Regions from separate parts of the Frigoribacterium sp. CFBP 13605 genome, predicted to be linked through region 3. Evidence: predicted binding sites of a transcription regulator. Region 3 holds the regulator's gene; each other region holds the start of a gene.
What was found. The regulator HrcA, encoded in region 3, represses chaperone genes, less so after heat shock. The targets are predictions, from matches to a motif close to TTNGCACTCGNNNNNNNCGAGTGCNAA.
Positions count from the first base shown of each region.

Region 1: groES (co-chaperone GroES) is a predicted target of HrcA. The motif match lies at 1,115-1,141, and genes of this name have one in related genera.
Region 2: groL (chaperonin GroEL) is a predicted target of HrcA. The motif match lies at 2,649-2,675, and genes of this name have one in related genera.

Region 1 covers NZ_JACYNS010000007.1:60,036-65,416, reverse strand. The annotation lists gene IFT36_RS03795 (class I SAM-dependent methyltransferase) at 1-1,082, opposite strand, end outside; gene groES (co-chaperone GroES) at 1,227-1,523, shown strand; gene rarD (EamA family transporter RarD) at 1,720-2,700, shown strand; gene IFT36_RS03780 (ABC transporter substrate-binding protein) at 2,863-4,185, shown strand; gene IFT36_RS03775 (ABC transporter ATP-binding protein) at 4,696-5,381, opposite strand, start outside.
Region 2 covers NZ_JACYNS010000019.1:29,928-35,308, reverse strand. The annotation lists gene IFT36_RS06615 (DUF2332 domain-containing protein) at 18-992, shown strand; gene IFT36_RS06610 (DUF3263 domain-containing protein) at 1,128-1,415, shown strand; gene IFT36_RS06605 (LytR C-terminal domain-containing protein) at 1,433-2,005, shown strand; gene IFT36_RS06600 (cold-shock protein) at 2,314-2,517, shown strand; gene groL (chaperonin GroEL) at 2,717-4,336, shown strand; gene IFT36_RS06590 (sensor histidine kinase) at 4,567-5,381, opposite strand, start outside.
Region 3 covers NZ_JACYNS010000029.1:18,970-24,350, forward strand. The annotation lists gene IFT36_RS08235 (PhoH family protein) at 1-337, opposite strand, end outside; gene IFT36_RS08240 (histidine triad nucleotide-binding protein) at 420-797, opposite strand; gene IFT36_RS08245 (16S rRNA (uracil(1498)-N(3))-methyltransferase) at 848-1,591, opposite strand; gene dnaJ (molecular chaperone DnaJ) at 1,594-2,709, opposite strand; gene hrcA (heat-inducible transcriptional repressor HrcA) at 2,819-3,841, opposite strand; gene IFT36_RS16425 (DUF4870 domain-containing protein) at 4,022-4,525, shown strand; gene hemW (radical SAM family heme chaperone HemW) at 4,655-5,381, opposite strand, start outside.

The DNA of each region.
Region 1 (5,381 bases), on a different contig from region 3:
TCGACGTCGACTCCGCGCTTCTTGATCTCGAGTCGCCCGATGCCCCGGGCCCGCAGCTCGCGCTTCAGCGTCCGCTCGTCGAGCGGGAACGTCTCGAGCACGCGGAATCCCTGTGCGAAGGGGGTCTCGACCCGCGCCTCCGTCGTCAACCAGGCGATGTCGCGACTGATCATCCGGGCGTCGATCGAGCGGGCCAGGTCGCCGATGAGGCGTGCCCGGATCACGGCGCCGTCGGGTTCGTAGAGGTACTCGCCGAGGTCGCCCGGGTCGACGTCGTCCGAGTCGGCGGCGGCCGTCAACTCCGACGCCCCGGAGGTGCCGATCACCAGGGCGGACCGGCCCACTCCCGGCCGCGCGAGCGGCCCGAACCACACGCCCACCTCGACCACGTCGCGGTCCACCGAGATCCACTGGCACTCGGCGTCCGTCGGCAGCAGCTCGCGGTCGACGCCCGGACCGAGCTTGACCCCGGTGGGCAGGCGGTCGGCGAAGCCGAAGGCGACGTCGAGGCCGGGGGACCAGTCGGCCGGATCGGCGAGGCGCTTGGTGGCGGTGTGGCCGGACGTCCGTCGCGCCGGGTCGAGGAAGACCCCCTCGACGCCTGCGAGGTCGGTCGTGGCGGCGTCCCCCTGCTCGACCCGTGACGACGGCCACGGCGCGAGGTTGTACGAAGCGACGGCCGCGGTCACCTCGTCGCGGTCGACGGCGAGCACGTCGAGGTCGAGTGCGGCGAAGGCCAGGGCGTCGCCCCCGATGCCGCAGCCCAGGTCGGCGACGCTGCCGATCCCCGCCGCGGCGTAGCGTCCGGCGTGGCGGGCGGCGACCGGGAGGCGCGTGGCCTGTTCGAGGCCCGCGTCGGTGAACAGCATGCGGCTCGCGAACTCGCCGAACTTGGCCACGGCCCGGCCGCGGAGCCGGGCCTGTGTGAGCACCGCCGACACGAGGGCGGGGGAATGGCCCTGCTTGCGCAACGCGGCCACCGTGCCGACGACGTCGTCACCGGAGGCGCCGCCCGCCGGCAGCGAGTCGAGCAGCCGCAGCCCCTCGGGCGAGAGGACTTCGAGCAGCTCGGAGGAATCCATGTCGTCCAGTGTGACGCACGCGGGCAGACGCGTTGGCACTCGGATTGACCGAGTGCCAGTCTCGTCCTACAGTTGTTCTGGCACTCGCCCCCGGCAAGTGCCAGCCCCCATGTTTTCGTAGCACCGAGAAAGAAGAGGTCACCCGTGTCGGTCAGCATCAAGCCGCTCGAAGATCGCATCGTCATTCGTCAGGTCGAAGCCGAGCAGACCACTGCTTCGGGTCTCGTGATCCCCGACACCGCCAAGGAGAAGCCCCAAGAGGGTGAAGTGGTGGCGGTCGGCCCGGGCCGCATCGACGACAACGGCAACCGCGTGCCGCTCGACGTCGCCACCGGCGACAAGGTCATCTACAGCAAGTACGGCGGAACCGAGGTGAAGTACGGCGGAGAAGACCTCCTCGTGCTCTCGGCTCGCGACGTCCTGGCGGTCATCGTCCGCTAGCACCCCGGCACGGTTCCGGCCGTGCTCCGCGACCCCGGTCGCCGTCCCGAAGGCCCCTGCTCCGGCAGGGGCCTTCGCCGTGTCGGCACCGTGCCGGCCGACGAGGGCCCGTCCCCAGGCGTCGTCGTCCGTCGATCGATCCACGGTGGCAGGAGTGGCCGTTCCGGCGGCGGGCGCAGCCACCTAGAGTCGCCTGGTGACCTCGACCCGCGCCTCCTCGTCCCCCTCCGCCCCGACCTCGGGGCTCGGCGTCGACGGGGCCGGCGGGGCGGGCCTCGCCTACGCCCTGGGGGCCTACGGGCTCTGGGGCGTCCTGCCGGTGTACTTCCTGCTGCTGGCCCCGGCCGGCCCGTTCGAGATCGTCGCCTGGCGGGTGCTCTTCTCGCTCGTCTTCTGCGCGGTGCTGCTCGTCGTGACGGGGGCGCTGCGCTCGTTCCTGGCCCTGCTGCGACAGCCGCGCCTGGTGGCCACCATGGGGGTGGCCGGCGCGTTCATCGTCGTCAACTGGACGGTCTTCATCTCGGCGACGCTCAGCGGGCACGTGGTCGAGGCGGCGCTCGGGTACTTCATCAACCCGATCGTCACCGTCCTGCTCGGCGTGGTCGTGCTGCGCGAGCGTCTCCGCACGACCCAGTGGGTGGCCGTCGGGCTGAGCGCCGTCGCCGTCCTCGTGATCGCCGTCGGGGCTGGCCGGCCGCCGTTCATCTCGCTCGTCCTCGCGTTCTCGTTCGGGCTCTACGGCCTGGTCAAGAAGCAGGTCGGCGGTCGGGTCGACGCGGTCGGCGGGCTCACGCTCGAGACGCTCTGGATCGCCCCCTTCGCGGCCGTCACCCTGATCGTGCTGCACGTGACGGGCCTCGGCGGCGGCGTCGTGCTCGGCACCGTGAGCGTCGGGCACACCCTCGCCACGATCGGCACGGGCGTGATCACGGCCGTGCCCCTGTTGCTCTTCGCCTCGGCGACGCGTCGGTTGCCCCTGACGACCGTGGGGTTGACCCAGTACGTCGCTCCTGTGCTGCAGTTCGTCGTGGGGGTCGTCGTGCTCGGCGAGCACATGTCGACCGCGCGGTGGGTCGGCTTCGCCATCGTCTGGGTCGCGTCGATCGTGCTGACCGTCGACATGGTCCGTGCGGGGCGACGATCACGCCGGCCCCTCGCCGTGGCCCCGACCGCCTAGAAGCGACCATCCCTCGCAAAGTCACGAATGGCTAACGAAACGTCACTTTGACGTCGAGAACACACGCCAGAAACATTCGACCCCTAGTTTCGGACCAATCGCGGCAGGTTCGACCGCCACCGGTCGGGCTGCACTGCCGCTGTCCACGAAAGGGTTCCACGGATGATCCGATCCAGCACCGCCCTCCGAGCACTGGCTCTCGCCGGCGCAGCCTCCGTGCTGCTCGCTGCCTGTTCGACGGCATCTCCCTCTGACGACGCCTCGTCGTCGTCGTCGGCCAAGGCCGATCCCGCCGCCAAGTGCGAGGTCGGGACGCCCAGCACCGATCCCTTCGCGATCGGCACCATGCTGCCGCTGACCGGAACCCTGGCCTACCTCGGCCCGCCCGCCATCGCGGGCGCCAACCTGGCCATCAGCGACATCAACGCCGCCGGCGGCGTGCTCGACCAGCCGGCCGAGATCTCGACCAGCACCGACTCGGGCGACAGCAACGACATGACCGTGTCGAGCAACGCCGCGACGCAGCTGATCGACGCCAAGGTGCCCGTCGTGCTCGGTGCCGAGTCGTCGAGCGTCACGCTCAACGTGGTCGACCAGCTCACCAGCAACTGCATCATCGAGATCTCGCCCGCCAACACGGCGAGCTCGCTCAGCGGCTACTCGTCCTACTACTACCGCACCGCTCCGCCGGACTCGGTGCAGGGCTCGGCGCTCGGCCAGCAGATCACGGCCGACGGCAACGCCAACGTCGCGTTCCTCGTCTTCAACGACACCTACGGCACGGGTCTGCGCGACTCGACGCAGAAGTCGATCGAGAGCTCGGGCGGCACCGTCGTGTACGGCGGCACCGGCAAGGGCGAAGAGTTCCCTCCCGGTCAGACCACCTTCTCGTCCGAGGTGTCGGCGGCCATCGCCGCCGAGCCCGACGCGATCGTCATCCTGGCCTTCGACGAGACCAAGTCGATCGTGCCCGAGCTGAAGAGCCAGGGCTGGGACATGAGCAAGGTCTACATGTCCGACGGCAACACGGCCGACTACAGCGCCGACTTCGAGCCCGGCACCCTCGCGGGCGCCAAGGGCACGATCCCCGGTGCCGACGCGAGCGCCGACTTCAAGTCGAAGCTCGTGGCCGGCTACAAGGCGAGCGAGGGCGGCGACCTGGCCGACTTCTCGTACGCGGCCGAGTCGTACGACGCCGTCATCCTGACCGCTCTCGCGGCACAGGCCGGTGGCGGCACCGACGCCGGGACGATCCAGGCCAACATGGCCGCGGTCTCCGGAGCGGACGGCGGCACCGAGTGCACGACGTACGCGGACTGCAAGACCGCGCTCGACGCCGGTGACGACATCCACTACACCGGCCCCTCGGGCATCGGAGCGTTCAACGACAACAACGACCCGTCGTCCGCCTCGATCGGCGTCTACACGTTCGACGACGACAACAAGCCCGTCTACCAGACCGGCATCGAGGGCAAGGTCGAATAACGGCACCTCGCACCACCCGGGGCCCGGCACGAGTCATCGTGCCGGGCCCTTCGGCGTGCCGAGGAGGTGACGTGTCGGGTCTCGGCCCCGGCCCCGGCCCAGCATCTGTCCGCTCCGCCCCACACCTCGTCACACCGCGTTTCGTGCACCGCACCGCGTCGAGACGGGGTGCGCTGCACGAAACGCGGTGTGCACGACGGCACGTCCCGGCGCCAAGGCCCTTCTGCGTGCCGGGGAGGCGCGGAGGCGGGCCGCAGGACGGTCGCGACGTCCGCGTCCTCCGGCACCGCGCCTCCTCGTCCCCTGGCCCCACCGGGCGTGCGTCGCACTCCCTCCGCACCGCGTTTCGTGCACCGCACCGCGTCGAGACCGGGTGCGCTGCACGAAAGGCGGCGCGCAGCACCCGCGTCCCGACGCCGGCGCCCGACGCCGGCCCCCGGCGCCGGACGCACGCACGAGGCCCCGACCACGCCGGGGCGTGATCGGGGCCTCAGGGCACCACCGGGGGCGTCAGGACGCGTCGACGTCCTTCGCCAGGGTGCCGAGGTAGAGCTCGATGACCTTGGGGTCGTCGGCCAGCTCGCGGCCGGTGCCCGAGTAGGCGTTGCGGCCCTGGTCGAGGACGTAGCCGCGGTCACAGATCTGCAGGCAGCGGCGGGCGTTCTGTTCGACCATGATCACCGAGACGCCGGCCTTGTTGATGCGGCGGGTGCGGATGAACGTCTCGTCCTGGCGCACGGGCGACAGGCCGGCGGACGGCTCGTCGAGCAGCAGCACCTTCGGGTCCATCATCAGGGCCCTGGCCATGGCGACGGACTGCCGTTCGCCGCCCGAGAGCGAGCCGGCACGCTGGCCGCGACGGTCGGCGAGCACCGGGAACAGGTCGTAGATGACCTCGAGGCGTTCGGCGAACTTCTTGGGCCGCAGGAACATGCCCATCTGCAGGTTCTCCTCGATGGTGAGCGAGGGGAACACGTTGTTGGTCTGCGGGACGAAGCCGACGCCCGCCTCGACCAGCTTGTTGGCCTTGAGGTTCGTGATGTCGGTGCCGCCGAGCGTGACCGATCCCGAGTGGATCTTGACCTGGCCGAAGAGCGCCTTGAGCAGCGTGGACTTGCCGGCGCCGTTCGGGCCGATGATGCCGATCAGTTCGCCCGGGTAGCAGACGAGGTCGCACCCGTTGAGGATGTTGACGC
Region 2 (5,381 bases), on a different contig from region 3:
CTGTCAGACTCCTGCTCGTGAGCACCTCCGACCGCTTCCTGGCCGCGGCCCTCGCCTTCGACCGCGAGGGGTCGCCGTCGCAGGCAGAACTCGCGCGGGGCGTCGCGGGTGATCCGGCGGCGCTCGCCGTCGTCGATCGAGCCGAGGAGGCGCGGCGCCAGCCCGTCCTCGTCCTCGCGGTCTGCCGGTGGCTGGGTGCGCCGCACGGCGCCTGGTCGGTGCTGCGGCCCTGGCTGCTCGCCCGCTCCGACGACGTCGTGGCCGAACTCGGCCGACGGCTCACCCAGACCAACGACGTGCGCCGCTGCGCGCCGCTGTCGATCGCGCTGGCTCGCGTGCCGGGCCCGATCGCCCTGATCGAGGTCGGCGCCTCGGCCGGGCTCTGCCTCGGTGTCGACCGCTACGGCTACCGCTCGGGCGACCGGAGCTGGGGCGATCCGTCGAGCACGGTGCAGCTCGGGATCGACGTCGTCGTCGAGGGCGCGGCCCGGTCCGAGGCGGAGCTGCCGACGGCCCCGCTTCCCGAGATCGTCTGGCGGGCGGGGATCGACCTCGACCCGGTCGACGTCCGCGACCCCGACCAGGTCGCCTGGCTCGCGACGCTGCTGCCCCCCGAGCGCGCCGATCGGCGGGACCTGCTGGGGCGGGCCGTCGCGCTCGCCCGCACCGCGCCTCCTCGTCTCGTGGCGGCGGACGCCGTGGACGGTCTCGCCCCGCTCGCGGCCGAGGCCCCGACGGGCGTCACGCTCGTCGTCGTCTCGACGGGCACGCTCGTCTACCTGCCGGGTCGCCGGCGTCAGGCCTTCGTCGACGAGGTCGGCCGGCTGGGCGCGCGGTGGATCTCGTACGAACGACGAGACCTGCTGACCGACGTCGTCGCCGAGGTGCCCCCGGGAGTGTCTCCCGACGACGCGTTCGCGGCCCTCGCCCTCGACGGCCGGGTGCTGGGCGTGGGGGACGCCCACGGCACGCGGCTGCACCTCACTGCCTGACCGCGGGTCGGCAGCTCGCGGCGCCGGGCGGCTCCCCGAGCGCGTGGACGGGTTGTCGGACCACGCCCCCGGCCTCCGCGATCGGTCGGGGCGCCGCCCATAGGATGACCCGGAACCCAGGGGAGGGCATCGACGATGGACGAGAAGGCGACAGGTGACGACGTGCGCTCGAGCGCGTTGTCCGAGCTCGACCGTGCCGTCCTGGACTTCGAGCAGCACGCCCCCGCCGCCGCCGGTGCCCGGGAGGCCGCCGTCCGTCGCGAGTTCGGCCTCGGGATCGTCCGCTACCAGCAACTGCTCAACTCGCTCATAGACCGACCCGCTGCACTGGCCTACGCACCCATGCTCGTCGGCCGCCTGCAGCGCCTGCGAGTCGCCCGCCGCGACGCCCGATCGACCCGTTCGTTCGGTCCGACCCGCTGACCCACGAGAGACCACGCATGCCGAAATTCGACCGAGACCGGTTCGACGACGTCCCCGCCGACCTCGACCGCGTCGGAGCCCACCGGGCCGAGAAGCGCCCCGGCAGCGGCTGGATCGCCTTCGCCTGGGCCGCGTTGGCCGTCGGCGTGCTGGTCGGTGCCGGCGTGGTCTACCTCGGGGTCGCGAACAACAGCTTCCAGTTCGTGAACCCCTCGTCGTTGAGCACCGCCGAGGCCCAGGCGCCCGAGACGGAGACGGTGACCCCGACGGCCTCGCCGACGGTGGCCCCGCTGACGGACCCCTCGCAGGTCGACCCTTTGGTCACCACCATCACCGTCCTGAACGGCACGGCCACCGCCGGGCTCGCCGGTTCGGCCTCCGAGCGGCTCGAGACCGCCGGGTGGGTCGTCGGCACCCAGGGCAACGCCAGCGAGCGCGTCGCGACGTCGACCGTCTACTACTCGGCGGCCGACGACGAGGCCGCGGCGCTCGGGCTCGCCCAGCAGCTCGGCATCACCGACGTCGAGGTGAGCGACGCCTTCCCGGGTGCCGCCGTCACCATCGTCCTCGGGGCCGACTACAGCTCCTGAAGGCGCCGCTCCCGCGGCGTCGATCCGAGGAGGCGCGGGTCCCGTCAGGCCCTCACCGCACCTCCCGTGTTACGCCCATGTTTAATAACCGGTGAAATCCTCGTTTTCTGCGGGTGTTTCTCGGTCGGGGCGCGCTTTTCCGTTTTTCCCGTGGTTACCATCTGGAATTGGTCGCCCCTCACGGCTCGCCGACCTGGTGTTCTGCACGAGTGACGCTGTCCCGTCCGGGTTCGCAGGTCGCTGCGTCGACGACCCGGCCCTGCAGCACCGCACGCGCCGTACCACCACAGCAAAAGGGGAGCGACACCATGGCAAACGGGACCGTGAAATGGTTCAACGCGGAGAAGGGCTACGGCTTCATCACCGTCGAGGGTGACGGCCAGGACGTCTTCGTGCACTACTCGGCCATCGACATGAGCGGCTACAAGGTGCTCGAAGAGGGCCAGGCCGTCGTGTTCGAGGTCGGCACGGGCGACAAGGGGCCGCAGGCGGAGTCCGTCCGGCTCGCCTGAAGCCCGCCGGAGCGCCGCGCCGCGCCGACTCCCATGCCGCACGCCGTCACGGTCCACCGTGACGGCGTGCTCGTGCGTCCGGGCCCCGTCACGTCACTTGCACTCTCATCGGGCGAGTGCCAGAATCGTTGCTGGCACTCGCGACACGTGAGTGCCAATGCTTCTGCTTCATGACGTCCGGGAGGGACGAAAAACACACATGGCTAAGATCATTGCTTTTGACGAAGAGGCCCGTCGTGGCCTCGAGCGTGGCCTGAACATCCTGGCCGACGCGGTGAAGGTCACGCTCGGCCCGCGTGGTCGCAACGTCGTGCTCGAGAAGAAGTGGGGCGCCCCCACCATCACGAACGACGGCGTCTCCATCGCCAAGGAGATCGAGCTCGACGACCCCTTCGAGAAGATCGGTGCCGAGCTCGTCAAAGAGGTCGCGAAGAAGACCGACGACGTCGCCGGTGACGGCACGACCACCGCGACGGTGCTGGCCCAGGCCCTCGTCCGCGAAGGTCTGCGCAACGTCGCGGCCGGTGCCGACCCCATCTCGCTGAAGCGCGGCATCGAGAAGGCCGCCCAGGCCGTCTCCGACCAGCTGCTCGCCGACGCGAAGGACATCGAGACCAAAGAGCAGATCGCTGCCACGGCCTCGATCTCAGCCGCCGACCCCACCATCGGTGCGCTCATCGCCGAGGCGATCGACAAGGTCGGCAAAGAGGGCGTCGTCACCGTCGAGGAGAGCAACACCTTCGGCACCGAGCTCGAGCTCACCGAGGGCATGCGCTTCGACAAGGGCTACCTGTCGCAGTACTTCGTCACCGACCCCGAGCGTCAGGAGGCCGTCTTCGAGGACGCCTACGTGCTCATCGTCAACTCGAAGATCTCGAACATCAAGGACCTGCTGCCGATCGTCGACAAGGTGATCCAGTCGGGCAAGCAGCTGCTGATCATCGCCGAGGACGTCGACGGTGAGGCCCTGGCCACGCTCGTCGTGAACAAGATCCGCGGCATCTTCAAGTCGGTCGCCGTCAAGGCCCCCGGCTTCGGTGACCGTCGCAAGGCCCAGCTCCAGGACATCGCCATCCTCACCGGTGGTCAGGTCATCGCCGAAGAGGTCGGTCTCAAGCTCGAGAACGCGACGCTCGACCTGCTCGGCCGTGCCCGCAAGGTCATCATCACCAAGGACGAGACGACCATCGTCGAAGGTGCCGGCGACGACGAGCAGATCGCCGGCCGCGTCCGTCAGATCCGCAGCGAGATCGAGGCGACCGACAGCGACTACGACCGCGAGAAGCTCCAGGAGCGCCTCGCGAAGCTCGCCGGTGGCGTCGCCGTCATCAAGGCGGGTGCCGCGACCGAGGTCGAGCTGAAAGAGCGCAAGCACCGCATCGAGGACGCCGTGCGCAACGCGAAGGCCGCCGTCGAAGAGGGCATCGTCGCCGGTGGTGGCGTCGCTCTCATCCAGGCCGGCAAGACCGCTCTGGCCAACCTGCAGCTCGAGGGCGACGAGGCGACGGGTGCGAACATCGTCCGCGTCGCGATCGACGCTCCTCTGAAGCAGATCGCCTTCAACGCCGGCATGGAGCCCGGCGTCGTGGCCGATAAGGTCCGCGGGCTCGACATCGGTTGGGGCCTCAACGCCGCGACCGGCGAGTACGTCGACATGCTGGCCGCCGGCATCATCGACCCCGCCAAGGTCACGCGCTCGGCTCTGCAGAACGCTGCGTCGATCGCCGGTCTGTTCCTCACGACCGAGGCCGTCGTCGCCGACAAGCCCGAGAAGAACCCGGCCCCGGCCGGCGACCCCTCGGGTGGCATGGACTTCTAGTCCGCAGCCGCGCGGCTCACGCCGCGCACACGCTCAAGGGCGGTTCCCCTCCGGGGGAGCCGCCCTTCGGCGTCGCCGCGGGAGAGGCGCGCCTCGTGCTCGGTGGTTCGGCCGCTTCCGCGTCCGTGGGACACGCCAGGACGTGGTCACGACGCCACGAGAAAACGTGGTGCAGTGCCCACGTCGTGGCGTCGTGTCCAGGGCACGGGGTGCCGGCCGTGCCGGTCGGGCTAGGCGGTCACGCCGGCGGGCTCGGCCGCGATGACGGCGTCGGCGGGCATCAGCGGCAGGGCGACACGGAAGGTGGCTCCACCGCCGGGGGTGTCGTCGACGTCCACCGAGCCGCCGTGGGCCGCGACGATGCCCGAGACGATGGCCAGGCCGAGGCCGCTGCCACCGGTGTCCCGCGTGCGGGACGAGTCGGCACGCCAGAACCGCTGGAAGATCTTCTCGCGGATCTGCGGCGGGATGCCCTCGCCGTGGTCGACGATGGCGACGGTGGCCACACCGCGTCCGGGGTCGGACTGCACCACGAGTTCGATCGGGCTGTCCGGCTCGGTGAACCGCATGGCGTTGCCCATCAGGTTGGTGATCACCTGACGGATCTTGTTCTCTTCGCCGTGCACGATGGCCGGGGCCTCGAACCTCTGCACCTCGTCCTGCAGCTGGGCGGCCGTCGCCGTGTCGCCGTTGCGGACGGCCCGAGCCCTCAGGCTGCGGAGGCGCGCGAGGGTCGCGCCCGCGAACGAGATCGGGCTCGTCGCGCCGACGGCTGCGCCCGTGAGCGCCGTGCCCGTCGCGGGGGTGTTCGCGGCGGGCGAGGCCGTCTCGGGGGAACGTCCGTCGGCCGGGGTCTCGTCGCCGTCGGCGGGGGTGGGCGACGGCGCGAGGACGGGCTCGAGCACGATCACGTCGATGTCGCGATCGGGGTTCGACGCCATGGTGTCGAGGGCCGAGTCGCGGGCGAGCTGGACGAGGTCGACGGGGCCGAGCTCGAGCGGCTTGGACTCGTCGAGACGGGCGAGGGCGAGCAGGTCCTGCACCA
Region 3 (5,381 bases):
TGTGCTGGTCGATCGCGTCGACGTAGTCCTTCTGGCCCCGAGTCTTCGCCCGGACCCCCTTGCCGCGGCTGGTGACGATCGGCTGCCCGAAGACCTCGGACGGGCTGCCCTGCCCCGAGTCGAGCAGACGGGCCGACGTCGCGACCTCGGCCGGGCCGAGGTTGTGACCGCCGCGGACCATCGAGACGAGCTCGTCGACGAGGCCCTCGGCCCTGCCGACGGCCGACGAGGGCCCCTCGAGGGTGACCTCGTTGCCGCGGACGAGCACGCGGACGTCGGGGTACTGCTTCTCGACCGCACGCAGCAGGCGGTCTTGCGGTCCCAGGAGCTGGACCATGGCGACGCCGTCGACGGTCACGTCGACGCGACGGACGTCGTCACCCGTCGTCGGTGTCGAGGGGCCGGTGGCGTTCGTGTCGCTAGTGGGCAAGGGTGCCTTCCTCCAGGGGTCCACCGAGCACATGGGCGTGCACGTGGAACACGGTCTGCCCGGCGGATGCGCCGGTGTTGAAGATCAAACGGAACTCGGACCCGGAGTGTTCCCCGAACGCTGCCGGGTCGGCCGCGAGCCGGGAGGCGGTCGCCACCAGTTCGGCGAGCAACGCCGGGTCGCCCGCGGCGAGTTCGACGACGTCGCGGTACGCCTGGGTCTTGGGCACCACGAGCAGGTGGACGGGTGCCCGGGGCGCGATGTCGCGGAAGGCGATGACCGCGTCGCTCTCGAAGACGATGTCGGCGGGGATCTCGCGCGCGACGATGCGGCTGAAGACGGTGGGCTCGTCGGAGGTCTCGGACATGCTGCCCATCGTAGCGACGACCGCCGACACGGCCCCCGGGGGCGTCGAGGTCACCAGCGACCGAGTCGCGCGCTCAGCACGGACAGCGCGGCGGGACCCGCCGTGGAGGTCCGCAGGACGGCGTCCCCGAGGCGCACGGCGCGGGCACCCGCCTCGGCGAGCTGGTGCAGCTCGGCGGGCGACACCCCGCCCTCGGGACCGACGACCACGACGACGCGGCCGGGCACCGCGCCTCCTGCGGTCAGGTCGACCGCCGTGAGCGCCTGCTCGGCCGACGGCTCGAGCACGAGGACGAGATCGCGGGAGGCGCGCTCGGCCAGCTGCCGCGTCGTCGCGAGCCCCGAGACCTCGGGCGACCAGGGACGGATCGACTGCTTGGTCGCCTCGCGCACGATCGACGACCAGCGGGTGAGGCCCTTGGCGACCTTGGGGCCCTCCCAGCGGGAGATGCTGCGCGCCGCGGCCCACGGGACGATCTCGTCGACGCCGAGCTCGGTCGCGGCCTGCACGGCGAGTTCGTCGCGGTCGCCCTTGGCCAGCGCCTGGGCGAGGACCAGCCGCGTCGTCGGCGGTTCGTGCCGGACGACCCGGGTCGCGAGCAGCACCAGCCGCTCGGGGGCCGCCTCGGACACCTCGCCCTGGACCACCAGCCCCCGTCCGTTGCCGAGGGTCAGCGGCTCGCCCACCCGCACCCGGCTGACCGTGACCGCGTGTCGGGCCTCGGAACCGGTCAGCTCGACGCTCGAGCCGACCTCGGCGGCGGCCAGGTCGTCGACCAGGTAGAAGTGCGCCACGATCAGAAGTTCAGGAAGCGGTCGCGCAACTTGCCGAAGAGACCCTGCTGGAAGTGCGACAGCTCGGGCGCCGGGGAGCGGCGACCCGAGGCGAACTTCTCGATCAGCTCGCGCTCCTTGTGGCTGAGCTTGGTCGGGGTGACCACCTGGACGCCGATCTTGAGGTCGCCGCGACCCGTCCCGCGCAGTCTGGTGATGCCGCGGTCCTTCACGGTGAGGATGTCGGCACTCTGGGTGCCGGGCTTGATCTCGACCTCGATCTCGCCGTCGAGCCCGGTGAGCGTCGTCGACGTGCCGAGGATGGCGTCGGCCATCTGCACCTCGAGCGTGGCCAGCAGGTCGTCGCCGTTGCGGCTGTAGGTGTCGTGGTGTCGCACCTTGACCTCGAGGTACAGGTCGCCGTTCGGGCCACCGGCCTGGCCGACCTCGCCCTGACCGGGCAGCTGGAGCCGGAGTCCGGTGTCGACGCCCGCGGGGATGTCGATGGGGATCGAACGTCGGGCCCGGACGCGCCCCTGGCCCTGGCACGTCGGGCAGGGGTTGGGGATGACGGTGCCGTAGCCACGGCAGGTCCCGCACGGGCTCGACGTCATGACGTTGCCGAGCAGCGAGCGCACGGTGCGCTGAATCTGACCGGAGCCCCCGCAGATGTCGCAGGTCTGGGGCGAGGTGCCGGGTGCGCAGCACGAGCCGCTGCACGTGTCGCAGAGGACGGCCGTGTCGACCTCGATGTCGCGCTGCGTGCCGAAGACGATGTCCTCGAGGTCGACCTCGAGGCGCAGGAGCGCGTCCTGCCCGCGTTCCCGCCGGGACCGCGGACCCTGACGCTGGCCCTGGCCACCGCCGCCGAAGAACGCGTCGAAGATGTCGCCGAAGCCGGCGGCCCCGCCTCCGCCGCCGCCACCGAAGCCGGGCTGGGGGCCGAGGTCGTAGCGTTCGCGCTGCTGCGGGTCGCTGAGCACGTCGTAGGCGTGCGTGACGTCCTTGAACCGTTCGGACGCGTCGGGGCTGGGATTGACGTCGGGGTGAAGCTCGCGGGCGAGCTTGCGGTACGCCTTCTTGATCTCTTCCGGGGTCGCCTGACGGTCGACTCCGAGGACGTCGTAATGATCTGCCACTGGTTCTCGTCTGCCTCTGGTGTGGTGTGGTGGTCTTCCCGGCGGGGCCGGGCCCGGCGGACCGGGACGGGGATGGGGGTCGTGGGACGGCCGGGGCCGTGGTGGTCGGCTACCGCTCGGTGAGCAGCGACGACAGGTACCGCGCGACGGCACGGACCGCCGCCATGTTGGTCGAGTAGTCCATGCGCATGGGCCCGAGCACGCCGAGCCTCGCGATCTCGCTGCCCTGCGTGGAGTACCCGCTGGCCAGCACGGACGCCTGGGACAACCCGAACGACGCGTTCTCGCGGCCGATGCTCGCGGCCACGTCGACGGCGTCGAGTTGCATCTCGCCGAAGAGCCGCAAGAGGGCCACCTGCTCGTCGATCGCCTCGAGCACGGGGAAGAGGTCGCCGCTGAAGTCGTCGCCCGTGCGCACCAGGTTCGCCGCACCGGCCATGACGAGGCGGTCCTGACGTCCGGCGGCGATCTGCTCGGTGAGACTCGCGACGACCACGCCGACGACCGCCGCGAGGTCGGGACGGAACCGCGCCGGCAGGTCGGTGAGGGCGGTGGAGGCCTCACCCAGGGGCCGACCGCCGACCGCGGCGTTGATGGCGGCCCGCAACTCGGACAGGAAGGACTCGTCGACGGCGGTGCGGATGTCGACGACCCGCTGCTCGACCTGGCCGCTGTCGGTGATCAGCACCGTCATGACGCGACCGTCGCCCAGGCTGACCAGCTCGACGTGACGCACGCGGGCCCGGGAGAAGGTGGGGTACTGCACCAGGGCCACCTGGTTGGTGAGTTGCGACAGGAGCCGGACCGTCCGACCGAGCACCTCGTCGAGGTCGGTGGAGTCGCCCAGGAACGTCTCGATGGCCTGCCGCTGGGCCGCGCTGAGCGGGCGCAGGTCGGCGAGCTGGTTGACGAAGAGCCGGTAGCCCTTGTCGGTCGGCACGCGTCCCGACGAGGTGTGCGGTGCCGCGATGAGCTCTTCTTCTTCGAGCAGCGCCATGTCGTTGCGGATGGTCGCCGCCGAGACGCCGAACTGGTGTCGCTCGACGATGGACTTCGACCCGACCGGCTCGCGGGACGCGACGTAGTCGTGCACGATGACGCGAAGCACTTCGAGACCGCGTTCGGAGACCATGACGCACCTCTCTTCGCTCGACGTCCCCCGGGTCGTCCGCACGCCGGGCGACCGGGCCTGGCACTCGACGTGCCGGACTGCCAATCGTACGACACCTCCGTCGCGAGGCCTACTCGGGCCGCACCCGGCTGCCCTAGGGTGGCGGGGACATCCGCAGGACACTCACGAACAGGTGCAGCCATGACCGAGAACCCTCCCGCCCAGCCGAACGGCCCGCAGAACGGCCAGCCCGGCCAGAACGGTCAGCCCGGCCAGCCGTACGGGCAGGGTCTGCCCGGCCAGGGTCAGCCCGGCCAGGGCCAGCAGTCCGGCCCCGGCTTCGGCCAGCAGCCGGGCTACCAGCCGCAGCCCGTCCAGCCGATGCGCCCCGAGGACGAGAAGCTCTGGTCGACGCTCATCCACCTCGGCGGGATCCTCTTCGCGTTCGTCCCCGCCCTCGTCGGTTACCTCGTGTTGAAGGACCGCGGCCCGTTCATCCGGGAGCACACCAGGACCGCGCTGAACTTCCAGATCACGGTGGCCATCGTCTACGTGATCTCGGCGATCCTGTCGATCATCGTCATCGGAGGGGTGCTCGCCCTCGTCGCCGGCATCCTCGTGATCATCTTCTCGATCATCGCCGCCGTCGCGGCCAACAAGGGCGAGTGGTACAAGTACCCGCTGACCATCGAGTTCGTCAAGTAGACGGTCGACCGGCCCGGACGGGCACCACGCGAGGCGCGACTCCCCCGGGAGCCGCGCCTCCTGCGTTCCGGGCCCGCGCCTCCTGATCGCCACCGCGGGGCGCCGCGGCGATCAGGACGATCGGGACGCTCAGTCGGGCAGCAGACGCCGCACGACGGCGTCGGCCATGAGCCGCCCCTCGCGCGTGAGCACGACGCGACCCTGCAGGGCCGGACGCCCCTCGACCCAGCCGTCGGCGATGAGGCCACCGACGGCCCGGCGTCCGTCGTCGTCGAGCTCGGAGGTGGGCAGCCCCTCGCGGATGCGCACCCCGAGCAGGACGCGCTCGACCCGACGGGTCTCGTCGTCGAGGGTCTCGCGCCCGGCAGCCGGCGACTCACCCGCGGCCATGCGCTGCTGATAGGCGGCGGGGTGCTTGACGTTCCACCAGCGGACGCCACCGACGTGACTGTGCGCGCCCGGGCCGACGCCCCACCAGTCGTGGCCCTGCCAGTACGCCAGGTTGTGGCGGGAACGGTGCGCGACGCCACGCGACCAGTTGCTGACCTCGTACCAGTCGTAGCCCGCGCCGGCGAGCCGGTCGTCCGCGATCTCGTACATGTCGGCCGCGGTGTCGTCGTCGGGCATCGGGACCTCGCCCCGCTTGATCTGGCGGGCGAGCTTCGTGCCGTCCTCGACGATCAGCGAGTACGCGGAGAGGTGGTCGGGCTCCTGCTCGAGGGCGACGTCCAGGGAACGCCTCCAGTCGTCGAGGGTCTCGCCGGGCGTGCCGTAGATGAGGTCGAGGCTGACGTCGAGCCCGGCGTCACGGGCCCAGCGCACCACGAGCGGGATGCGCTCGGGGTCGTGCGTGCGC